Regions from separate parts of the Maridesulfovibrio frigidus DSM 17176 genome, predicted to be linked through region 3. Evidence: predicted binding sites of a transcription regulator. Region 3 holds the regulator's gene; each other region holds the start of a gene.

Region 1 (7,807 bases), on a different contig from region 3:
CAACCGATGGTTCGCTGAGCATTACGCCTTTACCCTTAACATAGACCAGAGTATTTGCTGTACCAAGGTCAATTGCAAGGTCGCTAGAAAACGAGCCGAGTATCTTGTCAAATATAGATGCCATATTCTACTGGAAACTCCAAAAAAAATGTGATTCAAATAACGCCGCAACAGACGCTTACTTTTCTTATATAAAAAGAAATTCCTAGGTATTAACTAGCAGAAGATATTACTACAGGCAACATATTACACCAATTATGACAACTACTACCCTAAAGCCATAAACCACTGTATATACTAATTTAATTAGATATTATTTATCAAAAGCAAACAGACTTCCTCATAAAAAGGAGCTTCGATGTATCGTTTTTACGGACTTGCCGCCAGGCTTAGACAAAATTTCGGCAAGCGGGTTCAGAAAGTACCTCTTGATTTTGGTTTCTCATGTCCCAACCGAGATGGTAAAATATCCACCGAAGGATGCATATTCTGCAATCCTCTTGGATCAGGGTCCGGTATGCATTCGCAATCCATGCCGGTCGATCAGCAATGGGATTTCTGGACTAAAAAATTTACAAGACTATACAACGCAAAACTGTTTCTAGCCTATTTGCAGTCTTACTCCAACACTTATGGAACCTTAGAAGAAGTTAAGTGTGCGCTTGACAAAATCCGTAATCTTCCGGGATTAACAGGGATATGCATCGGCACTCGCCCAGATTGCATTGATAGCGAAAAACTACAGCTTATTAAAGATTTGAACCTTAAAGAAACGTGGCTTGAACTTGGTTTGCAAAGCTCCAATGATGCAACCCTCGCCCGTATCAATAGAGGGCATGACGCTAAATGCTTTGCAGATGCAGTAAAACTAGCTGACTCTTTCGGAATAGAAGTTTGCGTCCACATAATAGCTGGTCTGCCCGGTGAAACGAAGGAAGACTTCCTTGCTTCAGTTGAATTCATTAATGCGCTGCCCGTCTCAGGCATTAAGTTTCACAATCTTTATGTCAGCCACGACACACCACTTCAGAAAATGTATGATGCGGGTGAATTCATACCTTTTTCTATGGCTGAATATCTCGAAATGCTCGAAGCGGCCATATCCATCCTACGGCCCGATATTGTGATTCATCGAATGAATGCAGACCCGACTCCGGGTGAACTGGTTGCACCGGACTGGATTGAACATAAAAGAAACGTTCAGAACGCAATTGATATGATGTTCCAAAACAATGATCTATGGCAAGGTAAAGCCAGAGAAGACGCGCCTGAGAGTCCTCCAGAATGGTTTGGTCCGGATCACATGCCGCCCGGAAGAGAAAGGAAAATATAACATGTTTCACACAGAGTTTATTGCAGCAGAAGATATCTGCATTCGGCTATTCTGGCAGGATGGCATGATCCGCAAAATTAAGCTTAACTGGGCAGACAGCCGCGAATCAGATCCGAACCTCAGCTCTTATGCGCTTAAGATTCAGAGCAAACTTGCAAAATATGTACGCGGTGAAAAAGTTGAATGGCCCGATCTTCCTCTCGATTTTTCTCAGCTTACTCCTTTTCGACAGCAAGTCCTAAAAGCCCTGTCAAAAGAGATAAAATGGGGAGTAGCCACCTCCTACAAAGATCTCAGCAAACTGGCGGGCTCACCACGCGCAGCCAGAGCAGTCGGAACCACAATGGCTAACAATCCATTTCCATTGATTATTCCGTGCCACAGAGTACTTGCGGCCGGAGAAAAGATCGGCGGGTTCAGCGGTTCAGGTATTCCAATGAAAGAGTATCTTCTAAATCTAGAAAAAATTTCATTTAAAAATGGATAGATGCGGTGAAGTTTATCTTGCCATTTTTTTCTGCATTCTGGCTCTAATGTATATAGCAACCATATTCATGCCCAGAACCAAAGTAATCAGCACAAGAGACGTTCCATATTGAATATGCCTCGTCTTCTCAATTTCTGTCCCGGCAGTCGCTAGTACATATATATGATATGGAAGAGCCATCACATCATCAAAAAGGGATGCTGGCATGTCCGGTGTAAAGAAAACTGCGGCGGTAAACATAATTGCTGCCGTTTCGCCAGCAGCTCTTGAAAGAGTCAATATAGCCCCTGTCAGCATACCCGGAAGAGCTGCGGGAAGAACTACTCTGTAAATAGTCTGCCACTTAGTTGCGCCAAGGCCGAGTGAGGCTTCACGATATGTCTGCGGGACTGAGCGAAGTGCTTCTTCAGATGCCCCGATAACAAGAGGTAGAGCCAGCGCACCAAGAGTGCAAACACCGGCCAGAATACTCACGCCCATACCCATGACAGTAACAAAAAGAGACAGTCCGAAAAGACCGAATACTACTGAAGGAACACCGGCAAGGTTGTTAATGCCAAGTCTGAGGATTCTTACCAATTTTGGAGATGTCGCATATTCATTAAGGTAAATCGCCGTTGCGATACCCCAAGGGAGCGCAACCATCAGTGCGCCATAACTAAGGACTATAGTCCCGACGATACAAGGCAGAATACCGCCTTCAGTCATTGAATTTCTTGGATTTTCAGTGAGAAACTCCCAGCTCATAGCCGGTAGACCGTAATAAAGAACGAACCCGCAAATAATCAATAGTGCCAATCCATTTATTGCGACTGCGCCCTTAAATAGCAAAAATACTACCTTCTGAATTCTCTCGCGCATTGCGTAGTTACCAGACCCGCCATGAGGCATCTGTTCACTCCTGTTACCTTCAGCTGTAAGCATCGAATCCACCTGTTCTATCGTATCTGCAGAATTACTCATTATTTGTACCCATTCATTCCCTTTATGTTGTTAACTTCTCTCGCTACAGAGTTGCCGAGCCGACTTGTGTATACTTGTGAGCGACATGATCAGCTATCAGATTGAAAACCATGGTGAATAAAAACAGGACCATACCAATGGCAAATAATGCGTGATAATGCTCGCTATGAAATGGAGCTTCTCCCATTTCTGCGGCAATTGATGCAGGCATAGGTCTTACAGGATCAAAAATCGATCCAGGCAAAAGGCCAGCGCCCCCAGCGACCATCAACACAACCATAGTCTCACCAATGGAGCGGGCCATTCCAAGAATAATCCCCGTTGATATCCCGGACAATGAAGCCGGTATCATAACTTTATATATGCTCTGCCAATGCGTTGCACCGAGGGCGAGGGAAGCTTCTTTGAGTTCAGGAGGAACCGAATAAAGAGCATCCTCAGAAATACTTGTTATTGTCGGAACAGCCATAAATGCCAGCATTACAGAGGCATTAAAGAGATTTAAGCCCACCGCAATATCAAATGTATCCTGTAGAAAAGGAGCAACTACGACCATTCCGAAAAAACCGATAACGACAGACGGTAGAGCTGCCAGCATTTCAACTGCGGGCTTCACAATGTCGCGAATTTTCGTAGGTGCAATTTCAGCAAGATAAATCGCAGTCATCACGCCCAGCGGAATGGCAATGAGGGAAGATAATAATGTAACAGCACCAGAACCGACAATCAGAGCCCAAATTCCAAAAGCAGCAGGTTCATCCGTCGGATACCATTCAAATCCGAAAATAAAGTCTTTCACTGATACGAAATTAAACACTGGTAATCCTTCAACAAATAAGAACACCATAATTAAGAACAGAACCAATATGGATGTAAATGCTGTTACGAGGAAAAATGAATGAATCAAACGTTCTGTTGAACGGCGTCCGAGATTTAATGCTTTAAGGATTAATATGACGGCTCCACCTAAGCCAAGTATAATACTGAAAATATACCAGCCACTGGATCTTGACGCGATAATATTATGAACACTTTCAGTAACAGCAGCTAAAAGAAGATTGCTATCCTTACCTTTACTTTTGCTCATCACGTCTCTGTCAGTGCGAACGTATGCATAAATACCGTTCAGGCTGTCAGTAAGACTCTTTACTTTAGACTCTTTTTCCGCCTGTGTAAGTTTAGATTCACTCACAGTTTCAGCTATTTCGTGAGTCGAAAGCATCATAACTTTCTTTAACGCTCCAACCGTGCTCATCGAGTAATCGCCCCTTTGCGCGACCTTATCAGTGGAATAAATAAAGATCTGTTCCGCTTCGGTTAATCCTGAAAGTTTATAGGCATAACCCCCGCTAGCTATCGCAAGGGTTATTAAGAAAACACAGATGTTTCGAGACGTAATCACGAGCATTCCCCTGATATAAAGAAAATTAGTAATGCAATTTCAATCAACCACGAACAATTGAGGCGGAAAAATCTTCGGGAGAAATTCACCTCCCGAAGATCCATAATCAGGCATTTTAGTATCAATAGTACTATTTTACTGGAATGAACCCTGTGTCAGCAGCAAGAGTCTGACCTGCGGGGCTCATCATGTAGTCGATAAGAGCTTTTGCTTCACCGGTTGGTTCGCCGGGAGTGTAGATATTAAGACCGCGGGCGATTGGGTAGGATTTATCTTTTGCAGTAGCAACTGATGCGGCAACACCCTGAACTTCAATACCTTTCAGCTCTTTATTCAAGTATGCAAGACCGACATAACCAATTGCTTTTTTATTTTTAGAAACAGCCTGTGCAACAGCGCCGTTTGAAGCCTGAAGAAGCGCCCCAGGAAATACACGGTGCTTTTTGCCGTCTTTCTTCATGACTTTGCTCTTCCAGCAATCGTAAGTTCCAGATGAAGTGTCACGAGAGATTACAACTATCTGAGAGTCATCGCCGCCAACTTCTTTCCAGTTTTTAATTTTGCCGGTATAAATTCCGAAGAGCTGATCTTTGCTGAGCCCTGAAACGGGGTTGTTCGGATTAACAACAGGAACGATGCAATCAAGAGCTACAATAAACTGGACAGGAGCGCGTCCATTGTCTGTCGCTTTCTGAATTTCAGCAGGTTTCATGTCACGTGACATCATTGCGATATCGGTAGTGCCATCGATTAAAGCTTTTGCTCCGTTACTTGATCCGCCACCAGAGATAGAGATCGAAGTAGATGGATTAGCTAACATGAAAGTTTCAGCTGATTTCTGCATTAACGGAAGAACAGTTGTTGAACCTTTGACTTGTACTGATCCAGCAAATGCTGATCCTGTAAACGCCATAACCATAATAGAAACTAAGGCGATAATTCTAGATTTCATTTTCCTTCCTCCAAATTTAAATTTTTTGCTGACACGTTGTTACCTAGTCAGTTTTCTTTGTCGTTGAAGAAGGGTCTATACGAGCTTAGTTACAAACTTGTTACGGCCAAGAGAAAGGTACGTGACATCACACTGGCATATTCATTGCTTTACATTCTCTAATTATACTAAAATTAGACGGAGATATTCCTGTGAAGCGAAAGTATGCTATAATCGGCGCGGGTCCAACGGGTCTCGGAGCTGCTAGACGGCTGATGGAACTAGGCGAAAAAGACTTCATTATTCTGGAAAAAAATTCCTATGCAGGTGGACTTGCGTCTAGTTTTACCGACGAGAAGGGGTTCACATGGGACATTGGCGGACATGTAGTCTTTTCCCATTACGAATATTATGACGATCTTCTTGCTGAAATTCTTATGGATGAATATCTGGAACACCTTCGTGAATCATGGGTGCGTTCCGTCAAAACGTGGGTTCCTTACCCTTTCCAAAATAATATAAGACACTTACCTAACCAGATTAAATGGAAATGTGTGCGAGGACTTCTTCCCGGAGTTCGCTCGGAAGACACTCCTGCAAACTTTTACGAGTGGATTAACAATACCTTCGGTGCGGGAATCGCAAAATATTTCATGCTGCCATATAACTATAAAGTATGGGCGACTTACCCTGAAATGATGTCATTTTCGTGGATTGGTGAGCGTGTAAGCGTTGTTGATCTTAAAACAGTGCTCAAAAACATTATTCTCGAGCAGGATCACCTGTCTTGGGGCCCTAACAATAAATTTAGATTCCCTCTTAAGGGCGGTACAGGTTCAATTTATAAGAAGTTGGCAGAGACAATCAGCAGCAATATTTTATACAATACTTGCGTTTCATCCATTGACCATAAGAATAAAATTCTCACTGATGCCCAAGGCAATACTTATGAATATGAATATTTGTTGTCCACTGCACCTGTAGATATTCTAGTTAAACAATGGCTGAACAAACCATCTGAAGACCTCATCAATGCAGCAAATATGCTAAAACATAACAGCGTAGTAGTTGCAGGAATAGGGCTATCGACCTCTAAAGAAGACACCCGTTGCTGGATGTACTTCCCTGATGATGACAGTCCATTTTACCGTGTGACAAACTTTCACAACTACTCACCGAATAATACACCTGTTTCAGGTGTTGGACGTGCGCTTATGTGCGAAGTTTCATATTCTAATCATAAAAAAATTAACCATGATCAGGTGCTTAGCGAAGTTGAAGATGGCCTCGTAAACACTACAATGATCACTGAAGAAGATAGAAAAGATATAATTTCCCGCTGGTCCATAAATGTGGATTACGGTTACCCTATCCCTTGCCTGCAACGCGATGAAGCGTTACAGATTCTGCAACCTGCTCTTGAATCCATGTCCATATTTTCCAGAGGCCGCTTCGGTGGCTGGAAATATGAAGTTTCAAACATGGACCATTCTGTAATGCAGGGCGTAGAATGGGCTGAAAGAATGATAAACGGTAAGCCCGAAACCACATACAGGATAAGTTAATCACATGACCATATCTGCCGCCACTTTCGAACAAAGGCGGGAAAGAGTCCGCAAACGTCTAAAAGACCGTGGACTCCCTCCTCTATTGGTAAATTTTGCTGCAAACCGTTATTATCTCAGCGGATTTGAACTTCATGACCCGCAATGCAACGAAACCGCTGGATGGGTTATCATTTGCCCTGACGGAAAAGATTTCCTTCTTACAGACCCAAGGTACTTAGACGCAGCACGCAGATTATGGAACGAAGAAGATATTTTTATCTATTCCGGACGCAAGTTCGATGCGCTCAAAAATTTCTTTAAATCTAATTCTATTTCTGCGCTGGCCTACGATCCTAAGTCTATTAATATTTTCGAGCACGAAAAACTAAACGAACTTTGCGAGCTTAAGCCTGTTTCAGGTTTGGTTGAACAACTTCGTCTTATTAAAGATGCTGATGAAATTGAGCTGATGGAAAAATCCTGCGCTCTTAATCATAAAGTATATGAGCTGATAGAGCCTAAACTTCAGGAAGGTCGCACTGAAGCTGAAATTTCATGGGAACTTGAACAGCTTTTCCGCAACAACGGTGCTTCTGAGCTATCATTTCCTTCCATTGTAGGCGTCGGCCCCAATGCCGCACTGCCGCATGCAATTCCCGGAGACACAAAACTTCGTGAAGGCGAGCTTGTTCTCATTGATATGGGTTGCAGACTTGGCGATTACTGTTCGGACCAGACCAGAACATTCTATATTGGCGACAAGCCTTCTGATCGTTTTTTAACTGTACGTGATCAAGTTCAGGAAGCACAAATGGCGGCAATCCGAGTATTGCGACCCGGCCTTCCAATTAAGCACGCATACCACACAGCAAAAGCGGTCTTTGAAAAGTATGAAGTAGAACAGTATTTCACCCATTCTCTAGGACACGGCATCGGCCTTGAAACACACGAACAGCCGAGCGTCAGCCCTATTGCAACAGGTGAACTCAAACCAGGTATGGTTATCACCATCGAGCCGGGATTGTATTACCCAGATTGGGGTGGAATACGCTGGGAATACATGGTTCTCATCACAGAAGATGGCTACAAAATAATGTAATTTCCGCAGGGTTCCCCGGAACCCTGCTTTTGATACAAGTCCTAA
Region 2 (7,807 bases), on a different contig from region 3:
ACTTCGTCTGAAGTTTTACGCGGGTTGTAGAGTTTCTCGTCTGCTTCAATTGTGAGTTCTTCTATATTACGGGAATCTGAGTCTACTTTTAAACTTGGAATGACTTCACGGCCTTCATAATCATCGCGATGAGCGAATTCGTAACCGGCGGAGATAGTTTTCATACCCATTTCAGCGAACAGATCCTGATAGTGATGTGCACGGGATCCACCGACGTAGATCATTGCTGTCTTGCCTTCGGTGCGAGTGCGGACTTCAGCAGAGATTGCTTCAACTTCAGGCATTTCTTCTGCGATAACGTCGTTTATTTTTTTGATGAGAGCTTCGTCTCCGAAGTATTCACCAATTTTGCGTAGTGACTTGGCGGTACTTTTTGCGCCGATGAAGTTTACTTTGATCCATGGAATGCCGTACTTAGTTTCAAGCATATCTGCGACGTAGTTGATGGAGCGGTGACACATTACGCAGCTGAGGTCCGCATGCTGAGCGGATGCAAACTGGTCGTATGTGGAGTTACCGGAGAAAGTGGATATGTTTGATATTCCACATTTCTTAAGGATGCGGTCGATTTCGAAACCGTCACCACCAATGTTATATTCACCGAGAAGGTTGATTTTGTAGTCGCCTTCTTTAGGTGTAGTGTTTTCACCAACGAGGTGAGTAAAAACCTGATTGTTTGCTATATGGTGACCAGCTGACTGAGAAACTCCCTTGTAACCTTCACAGGAGAATGCAAATACGTTGCAATCTTCATATTCAGCAGACATTTTTCTTGCTACAGCGTGAATGTCATCACCGATTAAACCAACCGGGCAGGTTGCGAAAATACAGATACCTTTAGGGTGGAACAGGTCGTAAGCTTCTCTGATTGCAGCTTCTAGTTTCTTTTCTCCACCGAAGATGATGTCCTGATCCTGCATATCTGTTGTAAGGCAGTATGGGATGTAATTATCGCCGTCAGGGCCTGCATCTGTCTGGTTACGTCTAGTCAGCCATGCATAAAAACTACATCCTACAGGACCGTGAACGATGTTTAGGATGTCACGGGTCGGTCCCATGATAACGCCCTTACAACCTGCATAAGTACAACCACGCATGGTGATAATGCCGGGAATGGTACGAACGTTTGCTACGATTTCAGAAGAGGCTGCTTCGCCCCCTGATGCTTCATTGATCATTATCTGCTTGGCGCGTTTTCTAGCCACCTTCGGAGGATACTTCGAGAGTATCTCTTCCTTGATATCGGTGGGATTCCACTGCACCATTTTCTTAGTTTTAGTCATTTTCCTAATCTCCTTGGTGCTTAAACGATGGAACTTTCGCCTGTTTCGGCTGTTCTTACACGGACCGCATCTCCGAGAGATGTTACAAATATTTTTCCGTCGCCGGGTTTGCCAGTTTGGTTAGCTTTGATGATGGTTTCGACAACTTCGTCGACTGCATTGTCCGGCACTACGACTGTCAAAATACGTTTAGGGTAAAGTTTCCCTTTTTCGCCGAGCATTGCTGCAGCTTCTTCATATCCGCTTTCAGCTCCTTCAAGAAGAGCTGTGTTTACGAATCCTTTTCCTCGTCCCTGAGCTTCGTGTGCGAAGAAGGCATCTACGCCTGCTTCGTCTAAAGCTGCTTTGGTGCGGTTCATCATGTTCATCCGCACTACTGCGACTATTTCCTTCATTACGCGTCTCCCTCTGTGGCTCCTTCTTTTACGCCGGAGCTGATAGTGTAGACATCGCCAACTTCTGAAACAAAGATCTTACCGTCTCCGAAAGCTCCTTTGGTTCCTGATCTTGCAGCGTCCATGATGGTGTCGATTACAAAGTCTTTGTCGACAGCCTTAACTACACTCATGAGCATAGTTTTAGGGATTTCGTCGTAAGTCACTTCGCCGATTTTGATGCCGCGCTGTTTACCGCGGCCAGCTACTGAATATTTTGTGACGGCTGGAAATCCATTGTCCATGAGGGCTGCTAGGACGTCGTCTGCTTTTTCGGGTCTTACAATTGCTCTTACCATGATCATAATCTTGTTCTCCTATTCTGGGTTGTGAGTAGAGTTATACAGAGTGGGACTTAAGCTACTTCCATCAAACCAAAGTCGAGGAGAAGCTGTTCGAGTTCTTCAATTTCAAGGGGCTTTGGAACAACAAACATTGTGTTGTCATCGATTGCTTTTGCGAGGCCGCGGTAGGCATCAGCCTGCGGAACCTGATCATTCCATTCGATGACAGTTTTACGATTGATTTCTGCGCGCTGTACGTCATTATCGCGAGGTACAAAGTAGATCATCTGTGTGCCGATTTTCTTGGCAAGTTCTTCGATCATCTCTTTTTCGTTGTCTACATTACGGGAGTTACAGATAAGACCACCAAGGCGGACGCTACCTGACTGTGCGTATTTCATGATACCTTTACAGATGTTGTTAGCTGCATACATGGCCATCATTTCACCGGAAACAACGATGTAAATTTCTTCTGCTTTACCGTCACGGATAGGCATTGCGAATCCACCACAAACAACATCACCTAGTACGTCGTAGAATGCGTAGTCGAGTGCTTCAGATTCTTCATATGCGCCGAGGTTTTCGAGCATATTAATGGAAGTGATGATACCGCGACCAGCACAACCAACTCCTGGCTCAGGACCACCGGACTCAACACACCATGTGTCGCCGTAACCGGGCTTGCGGATATCATCGAGTTCTACGTCTTCACCTTCTTCACGAAGAGTATCGAGAACTGATTTCTGAGCTAGGCCACCGAGTAGGAGGCGGGTGGAGTCTGCTTTAGGGTCACAGCCAACTACCATTACTTTTTTTCCCATGGTTGCTAAACCAGCTACTGTGTTCTGAGTAGTTGTGGACTTGCCGATTCCGCCTTTTCCGTAAATTGCTACCTTTCTCATTTTTTTCATGACTGCTCCTCCAAGGGGTTATTTTTAGGTTTAAATTTTCGTTGATGCTGACTCTCATAAGGCAATACGCGTGCCAAACTTGATTTATGATATTAAGTGTCTGAAATGTATATGTTTGTGTGTAGAAATACACTTTGTAAGGAATCTACACAAAACGTAGGAACCTACACAAATCACATACGAAAATGTATCTTCCTACAAAAGTGTGTTTTTTAAGTTGAGGCGGGAGTCTTTCAGTAAGTGTTGTTATTTAAGCATGATATAGGATGAGATGGACTTGGCATCGTACGTGCTTAGTAAGTGTATCTACTAAACTACAAGGAGCCAGCCATGTTGATAGATACAACACTAAGAGAAGGCGCACAGTTGTTCGGTGCTTACTTTAATATAGATACTCGCAAGCGCATTGTTTCAGGGCTTATGGCTCTAGGTGTGGATGAGATAGAACTTGGATGGGTTGGACAGGATGATTTGCTTGAACTCGCCGAGTATGCCCGTTCATTAAAAGGGAATGCAAAGCTCAGCGTATGGAGCCCCTGCCGTGAAGCGGACATTATTAAAGTTTCCATGCTCCCGATTGATCGTATCAATATAGGTGTTCCCGTTTCAGACCTTCATATAGAGAAGAGGCTGAGCACTGATCGTGATGGATTGCTGAAGAAGCTGACTCATACTGTAAAGGTCGCACTAGATAACGGCATCGAATATGTCTCTATCGGTCTTGAAGATCTATCAAGGGCCGATGAAGGTTTTGCACTGACAGTAGCTTTGCTCGCGAAAATTTCAGGAGCATCACGGGTTCGTCTTGCAGATTCACTTGGCCAGCTTACTCCAAAAACTACTGAACATTTGGTGCAGCTGTTCAGCAGCCAGATCAACATCGATTTTGCGGTCCATTGTCATGACGATTTCGGCATGGCGACAGGGAATGCTGTAACTGCTCTTGCTTCGGGCGCAAAATATGTAGACGTCAGTGTGCTGGGGATCGGAGAGCGGGCCGGCATTGCTGCTACTGAAGAACTAGTTGCATACCTTGCTCTCAAAAATGATAGCCATAAATATTCTACGGAAGCGTTAATGGATCTCTGCAGCTTCGTATCAAACGCAGCTGGAGTTCCTATTGCGCGCACAAAAGCCGTTGTTGGTACCGATATTTTTGCGTGTGAATCTGGTTTGCACGCCCATGCATTAAGCAAATCACCCGAATTATTCGAACCATATAATCCAGAGCGTGTGGGCAAAACCCGCAAGCTGGCAGTTGGAGGTAAGAGCGGTAGAGCTGCGGTCGTTTCGGCATTAAGCGATTGCGGTTTGGACTCGTTCATCCGGGATATTTCCGGGCGAGATCTTTCCGCCCTTACACAAGCTGTAAGGAAACTATCATGTGAACTTGAGCGTCCGCTTACCAAGGGGGAGCTGTTGAATCTGACTCAGTCAGAAAATTAAAGAGAAATGGTAATACCTGATGTAGGCGTCAGATTGTCCTAATAATTAGTCGCGGGCGGCGGCTTCTATTTTTCGAGTGTATTAAAGCTGTTTTTTGATTACAGCGACCTGTGGAACTGGGTGCAGGCAAACTTTGGAGGATCCATATGACCTTATTCAAAAGAGTTCTACTTGCCCTTTTATGGATTTGTTTAACCTCTCAAGCGGTAAGTGCTGCAAGTCTTACCGTTGGTTGCGCTGCAAATTTCACAGGAGCTATGAAACAACTTGCTGTGATGTATGAAAAGGAAACAGGTAATGAAATCCTTTGCTCTTTCGGCTCAACAGGAATGCTCTATGGACAGATTACCAACGGCGCTCCTTATGATTTATTTTTTGCGGCCGATGAAAAACGCCCGGATCTTTTATATACTTCCGGCCTAGCTGAAAAGCCGTTGTTGTATGCAACAGGAAAGGCGGTTCTCTGGTCTTCCGATAAAGGGCTGGCAGAGGCTCTTGATTGGAAGGAAGCGGTTCTTTCATCTAAGATAGAACATGTTGCTATTTCTAATCCTAAGACAGCCCCATACGGATCTGCTGCTCAGGAAGCACTGATTAAGGTCGGTCTTCTTGATAAACTTACACCCAAGCTGGTGTTCGGGAAAAGTGTCGGAGTTGCGTTTCAGTTTGCATATTCCGGTTCCGCAGAGGCCGGATTTATTGCTCTTTCGCAGGCTCTGTCGGGTAAAGGTATGGAAGGTAAATATTGGGCTATTCCCGAAGCTGGTAAGGTTAAGCAGTCCGTGGCCATTATTAAATCAGGTAAAGTTTCTGAGTCCGGCGCATTCTTGGCATGGATGAAAACTCCCTCCGTCCGCGAGGTTATAAAGGAGTATGGCTATGAGTAATATGGACTTGTCATCTTTATGGGTGACCGTAAAACTTGCCTTAGTGGTGACTCCGATACTTCTAGTTATATGTTTACCGCTTGCGCACAGTCTTGCGCGCGGAAATATGCCGGGTAAACGCTTCATTGAAGCGGCCTGTAATCTTCCTATGGTTTTACCACCAACCGTGCTCGGCTTTATATTGCTTTTTGTTCTTGGGCCGCAGTCGTTTATCGGTGGAACATGGAAATCATTGACGGGTTCAAGTCTGACTTTTTCTTTTAGCGGGCTGGTATTCGGCTCCATTCTATATAGTTTACCTTTCGGAATCCTTCCCATGCGGGCGGCCTTTGAAAAGGTTGATCCGGGAATAATAGAAGCTTCCCGAGCTTTAGGGATGAATCCGTTTCAGACATTTATATATGTCACGCTACCTAATGTTGTGGGCGGAATAACTGCCTCAGCGGCCCTTATTTTCGCACATACTGTGGGAGAGTTCGGGGTAGCTCTTATGATCGGAGGCTCTATTCCAGGCTCAACACGCGTTGTTTCCATAGCCATTTTTGAACATACAGAAACCCTCGATTATGGTGCGGCAGGTATGCTTTCGCTTACTCTTCTTGTTATCAGCTATGGAGCTTTGCTGCTCATAGGCAGGCAGAACGGTGGGCATCCTCTGTCTGTTTCACCAAATACAAATTGCAGACAGGTTTATGCTGAAAAACATTCAAAATGCTACCGCAAAAAAGGGCCGCTAAGCCTTAGCGCTTAGCTGGTTTTAAATATTTATTTAGATAGGCTTCCTACGGAATCGTCTGTGTTTTTTACTTGTTACAAGTGGAGATTGATATGAATATATGTAAAACAAAATTGGGTGATGTTCCTGTTGCTGGTCCGGTAGAAATGCACATTAACGGTGCGGTAAGTATCTGTTCACCATCTGGAGAATGCGTGCTGAAAACTCCTGTTGGTGATCTTGTTCCGCAGTATTCTACTGACGATCTTAGAAGGAAGACTGTTCAGGCACTATCCTTTTTTGATTCAGGACTTCCCAAATCTATTCCACTCGAAGATAAGACTATGGTTACAACTCCACTTGGCAATATGTCAGCAGAACTGGTTACTTTTCACCCTAGTGGCGGGATAAGTAGGATCTTTCCTCTTAATGGAAAATTGTCAGGCTATTGGGCACAGGAAGATGAAGCAAAATTGGCTGATCCTATAACAATCGATACTCCGCTCGGTCCTATTACTACTAAGATTATAGGGCTTAGTTTTTATGAAAATGAAGCTTTGCGCAGTATCACATTGTGGCCGGGTGAAACTATCCACGTTCCTACTCCTGTTGGATCTGTTGAAACTAGAGTTGGAGTGAGCTTTTCATCTGATGGAACGATGGAGTCTGTAGAGCCGGGTGTCCCTTCGCTTATTGATACATATGTAGGTAAAATTCTTGCCTACGATTCTGACGCAGTAGGGATTCACGGGGATTCTAATTCATTGGTTTTCGGGAAGGATGGAAATGTTGCCCACATTGCGACAACCCTAACCAGCGTTATCGCACTAGATAAAGATGGTAAAAAGTCAGTGTTCACCCCTGAACACCGTGAAAGCATCTGTGGTGAAGGTGAAACTGAGGTGGTGCCTATGCATATTGAGTTTACCGAAAAGTCAGTTATGATTTCTCAGAACCCGGATATGCCTCCCATTTGTGTTCCTGTTGAGGGGCATAGCTTTTCAAGTCAGCCTTGCTTGCCGGGTTTGGCGCAGCCTTTAGGGTTTATGCCCTGCTCGATCTAATGTGTTCGATTAGCGATTAAGAGCTAGTTCGAAACTGATGTATGTATAACCGGAAATTGTCACATGGTTAACTTTAGTTGCAATTTGTCCTAGAATGGCTAGGCCCAGAGCGTTCAGTTTCTCGCCGCCAAGTTTTTCTGCGCAGAGTATTTCTCTAGCCGCAATCGCATCTGCTTCAGTCGCAAAGCGAACTCCTCCCGAAGCTTCTACAAGGAGACTCGTTTCATTTTTTCTTATAACGAAGGAGACAGGGCCATCATATTGGATGGCCCTGCACTCATCACAAATGTAAATAAAGACTTCTTCACAGGCCAGCTCCAAATATTTTCCGCATTTTTCATTCAGCTGCAGCTTAGATATCTTAAGTGTCAGTAACCGCATTAGCTCTGTAAAACTATCCATATTAGAACTAACCGTGATTCGCAGTCCGCGTTCTGTTCCGAAAAGAGTTACGATGGTAAGCACTACCGCGACCAGACCACCTAGAGCCACTCCATTTTTAACAAGTGGGTCTAAATAGTGGGGGAATGCTCCGGGAAAGAATTTGTCGCTTGAGGCAATAAGACCCGCGCATAGTGATAATCCTACGATTAGTCCATTGCGATGGTTCATTTCTGCCGTAATAAGTTGCATGCCCGCTGAAAAAAGATGCGCAACCAGAACAACTCCTACGCCTCCAATGACTGCATGCGGCAGGCTTACGAATAAGAGCACCATCTTAGGGGAAAAGGAAACGGTAGCTAATATTAAAGCCGCAATGGCGGCGACCCGTCTGGTCGTGAC
Region 3 (7,807 bases):
ATGGATGAAGCTATGGAAGATGTTCTTAATGCTCCTATCGTAACCAGTACGATGTATTCTGAGGCTGTACTTAATGTAAGGTCTCAGCCCAATGCAAAATCCCTTATAGTGGATAAGCTGGAAGTAGGGCAGGCTGTGCTTGTAGGTCCAGTTCAAGGGAAGTGGTTTCCGATTTATAAAGGTGGCGCAACTTCCGGGGGCGAGGCTAAGATTATCGGGTATGTATACAAAGCATATTTGACGATTGTAGCTCCTGATAAAGCTAAAAAAGATAAACCCAAGAAGGCACGCGTGGCGGGCGCTTCAGACGATGTGCCTATCAAGATTACTTCTAAGAAAATGACTTTCAGTGAGAATAAGAACCGCATTACTTTTTCCGGCGACGTAAAGGTTGTCCGTCTTGAAGTTACTCTCACTTCTGATACTCTTACAGCACACCTTAGAGCTGGTGGAGATTCTCTTAAAGATACTCAGGATAAAATTAAAAAAATTGTGGCTAACGGCAGGGTTAAGGTTGTAATGAATAACCGCAAGGGTTCATGTGATACGCTTACCTATGTTGTAGCTGATTCTATCATATATATGGAAGGTAACGCGAAGCTTAAGGATGGTCCTAATCTTGTGCAGGGCGAACTTATTAAGTTCTATCTCAAAGATAACCGTTCAGAAGTTGTCGGTGGTAATAAGCCTGTAGAGGCTATTTTCTATACACCTAATAATGTCTCTCCATAGTAATTTAATGTTCAATTCTACAGGAATTATATGTCTTCGATAATAGCCACCAAGCTAGTTAAGAACTACGGGCAGAAAGAAGTTGTCCGTGGTATCAGCCTTAATGTTAAAGAAGGTGAAGTTGTTGGTCTACTTGGTCCTAACGGAGCAGGGAAGACTACCACTTTCTATATGCTTGTCGGTGTTGTGAAGCCCACTTCCGGTGATGTGTACCTCAATAAGAATCAGATTACGCGCTGGCCTTTGCATGAAAGAGCAAGACACGGCATTAGTTATCTTCCGCAGGAAAGCTCAATTTTCAAGAAACTTTCTGTTCGCAAAAATCTTGAAATAATTATCGAGCATACTGGATTATCCGGTAAACAAATCGGCAACAGAGCAGATGAGCTTCTAGATCAGCTTGGCATATTGCGCCTTGCAGACCAGACAGCGCTTTATCTTTCCGGTGGTGAACGTCGCAGGCTTGAAATTGCTCGAGCTTTGATTAATGACCCCAAATTTATTTTGCTTGATGAGCCTTTCGCGGGTATCGACCCTATTGCCGTTATTGAAATTCAGGACATAATCTCCTCCCTCAAAGATATGGGGCTCGGTATTTTGATCTCCGATCACAACGTGCGCGAAACCTTATCCATTTGTGATCGAGCCTATTTGGTATACGAAGGGCGTGTTATTCTTAATGGTGCACCTGAAAATATCGTTAAAAATACGAAAGCTCGCAGGCTGTATCTAGGGGATAGTTTTAGTCTCTGATCACTCCGTCCAGCTTAGCTTTTTCATGTTTTTTGCCTCCCTTTTTTCTCTCTTATCTTCTCCATATTTTCTCCCTATTTTTTTATAAATATACTCACGATTCATAAAATTTGGGTTTGCTGATTTACAGCAAGCCCGAACATTGGTACAGTTTTTTCATGTACATTGCATAAGATTAAAATATCCTGAAATTACGGATAAATCTGTACTATTTCTTGCATGGGTTTCTGGAGTGTGGCATACTTTAATCAAGAACAAATCCAATTAAATAATATTTTTTTTAAAGATTTGTTGAGCGAACGTTATTCAGCGGTTTAAAAAGTTTAAAAGATACTTTTAATTGTATCATAGGGTGGCACAGAATTATGGGACTGGAACTTAGACAACAACTCAAGCTTTCGCAGCAACTGGTGATGACACCTCAGTTGCAGCAGGCTATTAAGTTGTTGCAGCTTTCCAGATTGGAGCTGCTCGATACTGTTCAGCAGGAGCTTCTTGAAAATCCGATACTGGAAGAAGCCGAAGCTGTTGAACGCACAGACAGTGCGGATGCTGAATCCGGCACTGCCACTGCTGAAGAAGCAGAAATTTCACGTGATGCTGACTGGGAGAATTATCTCGGTGAGTTTTCGAGTACTTCCAAGCAGGCAGGCACTCGCGAGTCTGAATCTCAGGAAGAGGGGATGTCTTTTGAGGCTAGACTAACAAAGCAGACTTCTCTCGAGGGACACCTCGCATGGCAGATGTGTCTTTCTGATTTTACTGAGAAGGAAGTGGTCATTGGTGAGTGTATCTTAGGTAATCTCAGTGCAGGCGGATATTTGCGGATAGGGTTGGATGAAATTTGCGAAACCTGTTACGCTCAAATCGAAGATGTCGAAAATGTTCTTTCTCGAATACAAAGATTTGATCCTCTCGGAGTGGCAGCTCGTACTCCTCAGGAATGTTTACTGATTCAGCTTGAGGTTTTGAAGCTTGATGATGATCCTATACTGGTTTCTCTTGTCAAAGATCATTTGGAAGATCTGGAGAAGAAAAGGTATAAGCCTCTCGCAAGAAAGTTTAAGCTCAGTATGGAGGACCTGAAGAGTTATCTTGATCTGATGCAGACTCTTGATCCTCTACCAGGGGCAAGCTTTTCAGGGGGAGATTCTTTCTATGTCAGTCCGGATGCATATGTGTATGAATATGATGGAGACTTTGTTATAGTCTTAAACGAGGACGGTCTTCCAAAGTTGCAGATGAATTCTTTTTATGTAGAGACTCTGGCGTCAACCAAGGGTGAAGATAAAGAGTATTTTCAGGATAAGATGAGATCTGCACAGTGGCTTATGAAGAGTCTTTATCAGAGGCAGCGTACACTTTATAAGGTTTTGGATTCCATTGTAAGGTTTCAGCGGGGGTTCTTTCAAAGTGGTGTCACCAAGCTTAAACCGCTTATTCTCAAAGAGGTGGCAGAAGATATTGAAATGCATGAATCAACAGTTAGTCGAATAACTACCAGTAAGTATGTTTCGACTCCACATGGGATTTATGAACTTAAATTTTTCTTTAATAGTGCACTCGGACTTGATGATGGTTCTCAGGTCGGGTCCGAATCGGTTAAGGCTCTGATCAAACAGTTGATCGGCGATGAAAACAGTAAAAAACCTCTGAGTGATGAAAAAATTGCCGAGACGCTCAAGGACAAACTTGAGGTCAACATCGCCAGAAGGACTGTAGCTAAGTACCGGACTGCAATGGGAATTCTGTCCTCATCGAAGAGGAAAAAAGTATTCTAGCAGTTCAGTAGAGAGCATATTCACCCTTTATTCAAGGAGTTCCGTATGAATGTTGCATTTACCTTTAAGAACTTTGACGCTTCTGACCACTTGAAGGAATACGCTAACGCTAAGTTTGGTAAGCTTGATAAGTTTATAACAAACCCGGACAATACTGATATTCAGGTAAATTTGTCAGTAGATAAGTTTCGGCACGTTGCGGAAGTGGTCTTAAGCACTGATAACATTCATATCTCGGCCTACGAAGCCTCTGAAGATATGTACTCTACCGTGGATTTGGTTCTTGATAAGCTTGAAGTGCAGCTTAGACGCATGCGCGAAAAGATGAGAAGTCACAGGCGTAGGGACACAGCTCCTGCTCGTATGGACGTTCTTAGTTACCCTGAGCCAGAAGAAGAGAATAACGAACCTACTATTGTTGAGACTGATCACTTTGTGCCAAAGCCTATGTCTGTAGACGAAGCCGCAATGCAGCTTCAGACTCTTACTAGTGAGTTCCTCGTCTTTAGAAATGCTGATACCGAAGCTATAAATGTTATTTACCGTCGCAATAATGGCGATTTTGGATTGATTGATCCAGGATACTAACTGATGATAATAAATGATAATTTGGATAAGGGACTTGTTGTTTATGAACTCGCTAGCTCTGATAAGAGCGGAGTTCTGAGAGAAATGGTTTCAACTCTTAAAGCCAAAGGGCTTGAGGTTGATGTCGAAGAAGCTCTCCAGGTCCTCATGAGTCGCGAAAAACTCGGAACTACCGGTATAGGGGATGGCATTGCCATCCCCCACGGTAAATTAGAGTGTTTAGATGAGATAGTTGTGGTTGTTGGTAGAAGTGGTCGTGGAATTGACTACGAAGCCCTCGATATGCTGCCTTGTCACATATTCTTTATGGTTCTGGCCCCCGAGCAAGGGACAGGAACTCATTTAAAAGTTCTTGCTCAGATATCCCGACAACTAAAAGATGAAGCATTCAGAGATGCATTCAAGGGCGCGAAGGACCAGCAAGAATTGCTTGGTCTGCTCAATCTTACTTAATGAGGCCGTAGTGGAGGGGGATTAGGTGGATAGAGATGGCGCATTTCCCGTTATAGTTGTCAGTGGTTTATCTGGTGCAGGTAAATCTACTGTTTTAAAAGTTTTCGAAGATTTACGTTTTTTCTGCGTTGACGGGCTTCCGGCAAGTATGTTGCCTAGGCTCGTTCAGCTTTTTACAGGAAAGGATGACGATTATCGAGGACTTGTACTTGGTATGGATTTACGGCAACAAGATTTCGTTGGTGAATGGCAGTCCACCTGTATGGAACTAGGTTCAGGCGGAGTTTGTCCGAGTCTCATTTTTCTTGAAGCAAGATTGCCGGAATTAGTCAGGCGTTACGCCACCACTCGCAGGCCTCATCCTCTCGAATCAAGAGAACTTGGTCTTGAGCAGGCTCTTGAAGAGGAGAAGGCACTTCTTGAACCTCTTCGCAAAGCTTCCGACTTAGTAATTGACACTACCACTTACTCGATTCATGATCTCAGACGCCGCATTCAGGAAAAGTGGTCTGAGCTTACTGAAGGTGCTTCCGGTCTTAGAGTTAATGTTATTTCTTTTGGGTTTAAACACGATGTTCCGACGGAAGCGGACATGGTTATGGACTTAAGATTCTTACCTAATCCTTACTTTGAAAAGGAACTCAGACCCTTGTCTGGCAAAGATAAAGCCATTTCTGATTACGTGTTAGGGTCAAAGACAGGATCTATTTTTATTGAGAAATATTTAGATTTCCTTCAGTATATTCTTCCTCTATACGCAGAAGAGGGAAGATATCGACTGACAATAGCTGTCGGCTGCACTGGCGGTCGTCATAGGTCGGTTGCAGTGGCCGAACGCATATTTGCCACACTCAAGAATAGTGGGTACTCTGCAAATCTTGAACATAAGCATATAAATTTAGAATAAGGCCGTACTTTAGTTGCGGACGTTAATATTAGGAATATCAATGGACACGGAAGCAAATAAAGTCGGAATAGTGATTTTAACTCATGGAAACTTCGGCAAGGCACTAATCGAGGCCGCCGAGTTGATTGTTGGTCCTCAGGATAACGTGTTGCCTCTTAGCGTCGATGGTACCAAAGAGATAGATGTTGCTGTTAAAGAGCTCAAAAAAAATATTTCCAAAGTTAATACCGGTGCCGGTATTTTAATTCTTACAGATATGTTCGGTGGTACGCCTACCAATTTAAGTCTTTCACTTCTTAAAAGTGATGATATGGAAGTTATCACCGGCGTGAGTCTGCCAATGCTCTTAAAGGCTCTCCAGAAACGCACTGAATCTCTGCAGATAATGGCCGAAGAAATAAGCAGAGCAGGCGTTAAGGGTATTGTTGTTGCTGGTGAAATGCTTCGAAAACGAACTTCAAAGGGTTAAGCATGGTTTGGGTCAGAATAGATAATAGACTTGTGCATGGGCAGATCATTGAAACATGGCTGCCGTATACTCATGCTAAGCATATCGTTGTTGCTAATGATGCTGTGGCTGGTGATGCTTTACAGCAACAAATAATGTCACTTGCAATTCCTCATTCTATTACGTGTTCGTTTTCAACAGTTGAAGACCTGTCAGAGACGGTCATGTCGCTCGGTGGCTGCTCCAGTGCTGGAAACACGATTATTCTTTTTTCTTCATGCGAAGATGTTCGCAAAGCCTTTGAGGCTGGATTTAAATTTAGCTCAGTCAATATAGGCAACATTCATTATGGCCCTGGTAAAAAACAAATTTCTCCAAGTGTCGCCCTAAGTTCTGATGACGAATCTTGTTTACATTATTTCAAAGGTAAAGGGATAGAATTAGACTTTAGATGCGTACCAAATGATCCCGTGCAAGTGAGGTTCTCATGAACCTATTGCAAGCTTTCGCTCTACCTTTCCCCGTATGGACTGCGGTGATCGGTTTTTTTTTGCAGTTTTTTGTCTGTTCAGATTTTCAATAAATATCGGACTTCTTGAAAGGCCGCTTGTTGTTGGTTTTATCTGGGGTGTTTTTACTGGAGACTATGCAACAAGTTTAAAGATTGCTGTTTTTTTTGAATTATTCTGGCTGGATAACATACCTGCCGGAACATATATTCCCCCTCATATTCTAGCTTCAACTGTCGCAGCTCTAGCGTTGACCACTTCATTTGGTTTTACCGAGGCTCCGCAGATTATGGTTATTTTGCTGGCCTGTCTTCCTTTGGCTAAGCTCGGAGCATGGCTCGAGTACGGCCTGAGGCAGTGGCATAACCGTGGTTATAACGATTTATTGAACTGGGCGAGGAAGGGAGAAGTGGGTGATAATCTGCCTCAGAAGCTAGTTGCGCGATCTATTTTAAGAACATTGACAACATCGTGGCTTTTTTTCTGGACAAGTACGGTCATCCTTCATTATGTACTTCGTATATTTTTTCACAAATGGGGTGGCGTTGTCACTTCTGTGGAGATGCAATGGTCTTATTTATGGATCGCCGCCAGTCTTGGTGGGCTTTTAGCTCTGAGACTGCGTAAAGCTTACGCTACTTTCGTATTTGGCGTAGTTCTTTTCGGCTTCATTATTCTTGCTGGCTTAGTATGACTTGGCAGAATAAAAAGATTGTGATAGAAAACACAATCTCAATTACGTTACAAATTTCTTAGGAGGAATTTTATTATGACTATTTATGCTGTTGGACACAAAAATCCCGATACTGATACTATCGCATCTGCAATCGCTGTCGCTGATCTCTGGTCTAAAGTTAAAGAAGCTACAGAAGCAGTATCTCAGGGCGAACTCGCTCCTGAAACTAAGTTTGTACTAGAAAAATTCGGTTGTGCTGCTCCTGCAATCATGACTGACGCTACTGACAAACAGTTCATCCTTGTTGACCATTCTGACCTAGCTCAGTCCATGGACAACCTTGATAAAGGTGAAGTTGTTGCAGTTGTTGACCATCACAAACTTGGTGACGTTACTACTTCCAACCCTCTCGAAATGTGGGTATGGCCAGTAGGATGTACCGGTACTGTTATCAATGCAATGTACAAATTCTACAATGTAGAAGTTCCTAAAAACATTGCTGGAATCGTACTTTGCGCTATCCTTAGTGATACCGTAATGTTCAAGTCTGTTACAACAACTGACGCTGACAAAGTAGCAGTTGAAGAACTCGCTAAGATCGCTGGCGTTTCTGATGTAATGGCTCTCGGAATGGAAATGTTCAATGTTAAATCTGCTGTTGCAGGTGCTTCCATGAACGACCTCATTTTCCGTGATTACAAAGATTTCAATATGTCCGGCAACAAGATTGGTGTTGGCCAGCTTGAAGTTGTTGACCTCTCCGTTTTCGATGACATCAAAGCTGACCTCTACGCTGAACTTGAAAAAGTTAAAGCTGACGGACGTCATAGCTGTTTCTTGCTTCTCACCGACATCATGAAAGAAGGTTCTGAAATGCTTATCGTTTCTGATGATCCTTCCGTTGTTGAAAAAGCATTCGGCGTTGCACCTGCAGGCACATCCGTGTACCTCGAAGGCGTA

The links. The regulator sigma-54, encoded in region 3, starts transcription at its own class of promoters, with help from an activator protein. The targets are predictions, from matches to a motif close to CTGGCACGGNNNNTGCTT.
Region 1: the regulator sigma-54 is predicted to act here: its motif matches at 5,270-5,287, upstream of BR06_RS0115350 (protoporphyrinogen/coproporphyrinogen oxidase).
Region 2: the regulator sigma-54 is predicted to act here: its motif matches at 2,972-2,989, upstream of nifH (nitrogenase iron protein).

Annotation. Positions count from the first base shown of each region.
Region 1 covers NZ_JONL01000008.1:100,836-108,642, reverse strand. The annotation lists gene BR06_RS0115380 (rod shape-determining protein) at 1-124, opposite strand, end outside; gene BR06_RS0115375 (TIGR01212 family radical SAM protein) at 359-1,333, shown strand; gene BR06_RS0115370 (methylated-DNA--[protein]-cysteine S-methyltransferase) at 1,335-1,820, shown strand; gene pstA (phosphate ABC transporter permease PstA) at 1,833-2,783, opposite strand; gene pstC (phosphate ABC transporter permease subunit PstC) at 2,827-3,690, opposite strand; gene BR06_RS0115355 (PstS family phosphate ABC transporter substrate-binding protein) at 4,316-5,137, opposite strand; gene BR06_RS0115350 (protoporphyrinogen/coproporphyrinogen oxidase) at 5,329-6,681, shown strand; gene BR06_RS0115345 (M24 family metallopeptidase) at 6,686-7,762, shown strand.
Region 2 covers NZ_JONL01000005.1:24,267-32,073, reverse strand. The annotation lists gene nifD (nitrogenase molybdenum-iron protein alpha chain) at 1-1,283, opposite strand, end outside; gene BR06_RS0110850 (P-II family nitrogen regulator) at 1,304-1,678, opposite strand; gene BR06_RS0110845 (P-II family nitrogen regulator) at 1,678-2,025, opposite strand; gene nifH (nitrogenase iron protein) at 2,073-2,903, opposite strand; gene BR06_RS0110835 (LeuA family protein) at 3,243-4,358, shown strand; gene modA (molybdate ABC transporter substrate-binding protein) at 4,505-5,245, shown strand; gene modB (molybdate ABC transporter permease subunit) at 5,238-5,996, shown strand; gene BR06_RS0110820 (hypothetical protein) at 6,074-7,024, shown strand; gene BR06_RS0110815 (uracil-xanthine permease family protein) at 7,034-7,807, opposite strand, start outside.
Region 3 covers NZ_JONL01000001.1:3,311-11,117, reverse strand. The annotation lists gene BR06_RS0100075 (LptA/OstA family protein) at 1-732, shown strand, start outside; gene lptB (LPS export ABC transporter ATP-binding protein) at 763-1,485, shown strand; gene rpoN (RNA polymerase factor sigma-54) at 1,851-3,266, shown strand; gene hpf (ribosome hibernation-promoting factor, HPF/YfiA family) at 3,312-3,854, shown strand; gene BR06_RS0100050 (PTS sugar transporter subunit IIA) at 3,858-4,307, shown strand; gene rapZ (RNase adapter RapZ) at 4,333-5,214, shown strand; gene BR06_RS0100040 (PTS sugar transporter subunit IIA) at 5,255-5,683, shown strand; gene BR06_RS0100035 (PTS sugar transporter subunit IIB) at 5,686-6,153, shown strand; gene BR06_RS0100030 (PTS sugar transporter subunit IIC) at 6,188-6,865, shown strand; gene BR06_RS0100025 (manganese-dependent inorganic pyrophosphatase) at 6,941-7,807, shown strand, end outside.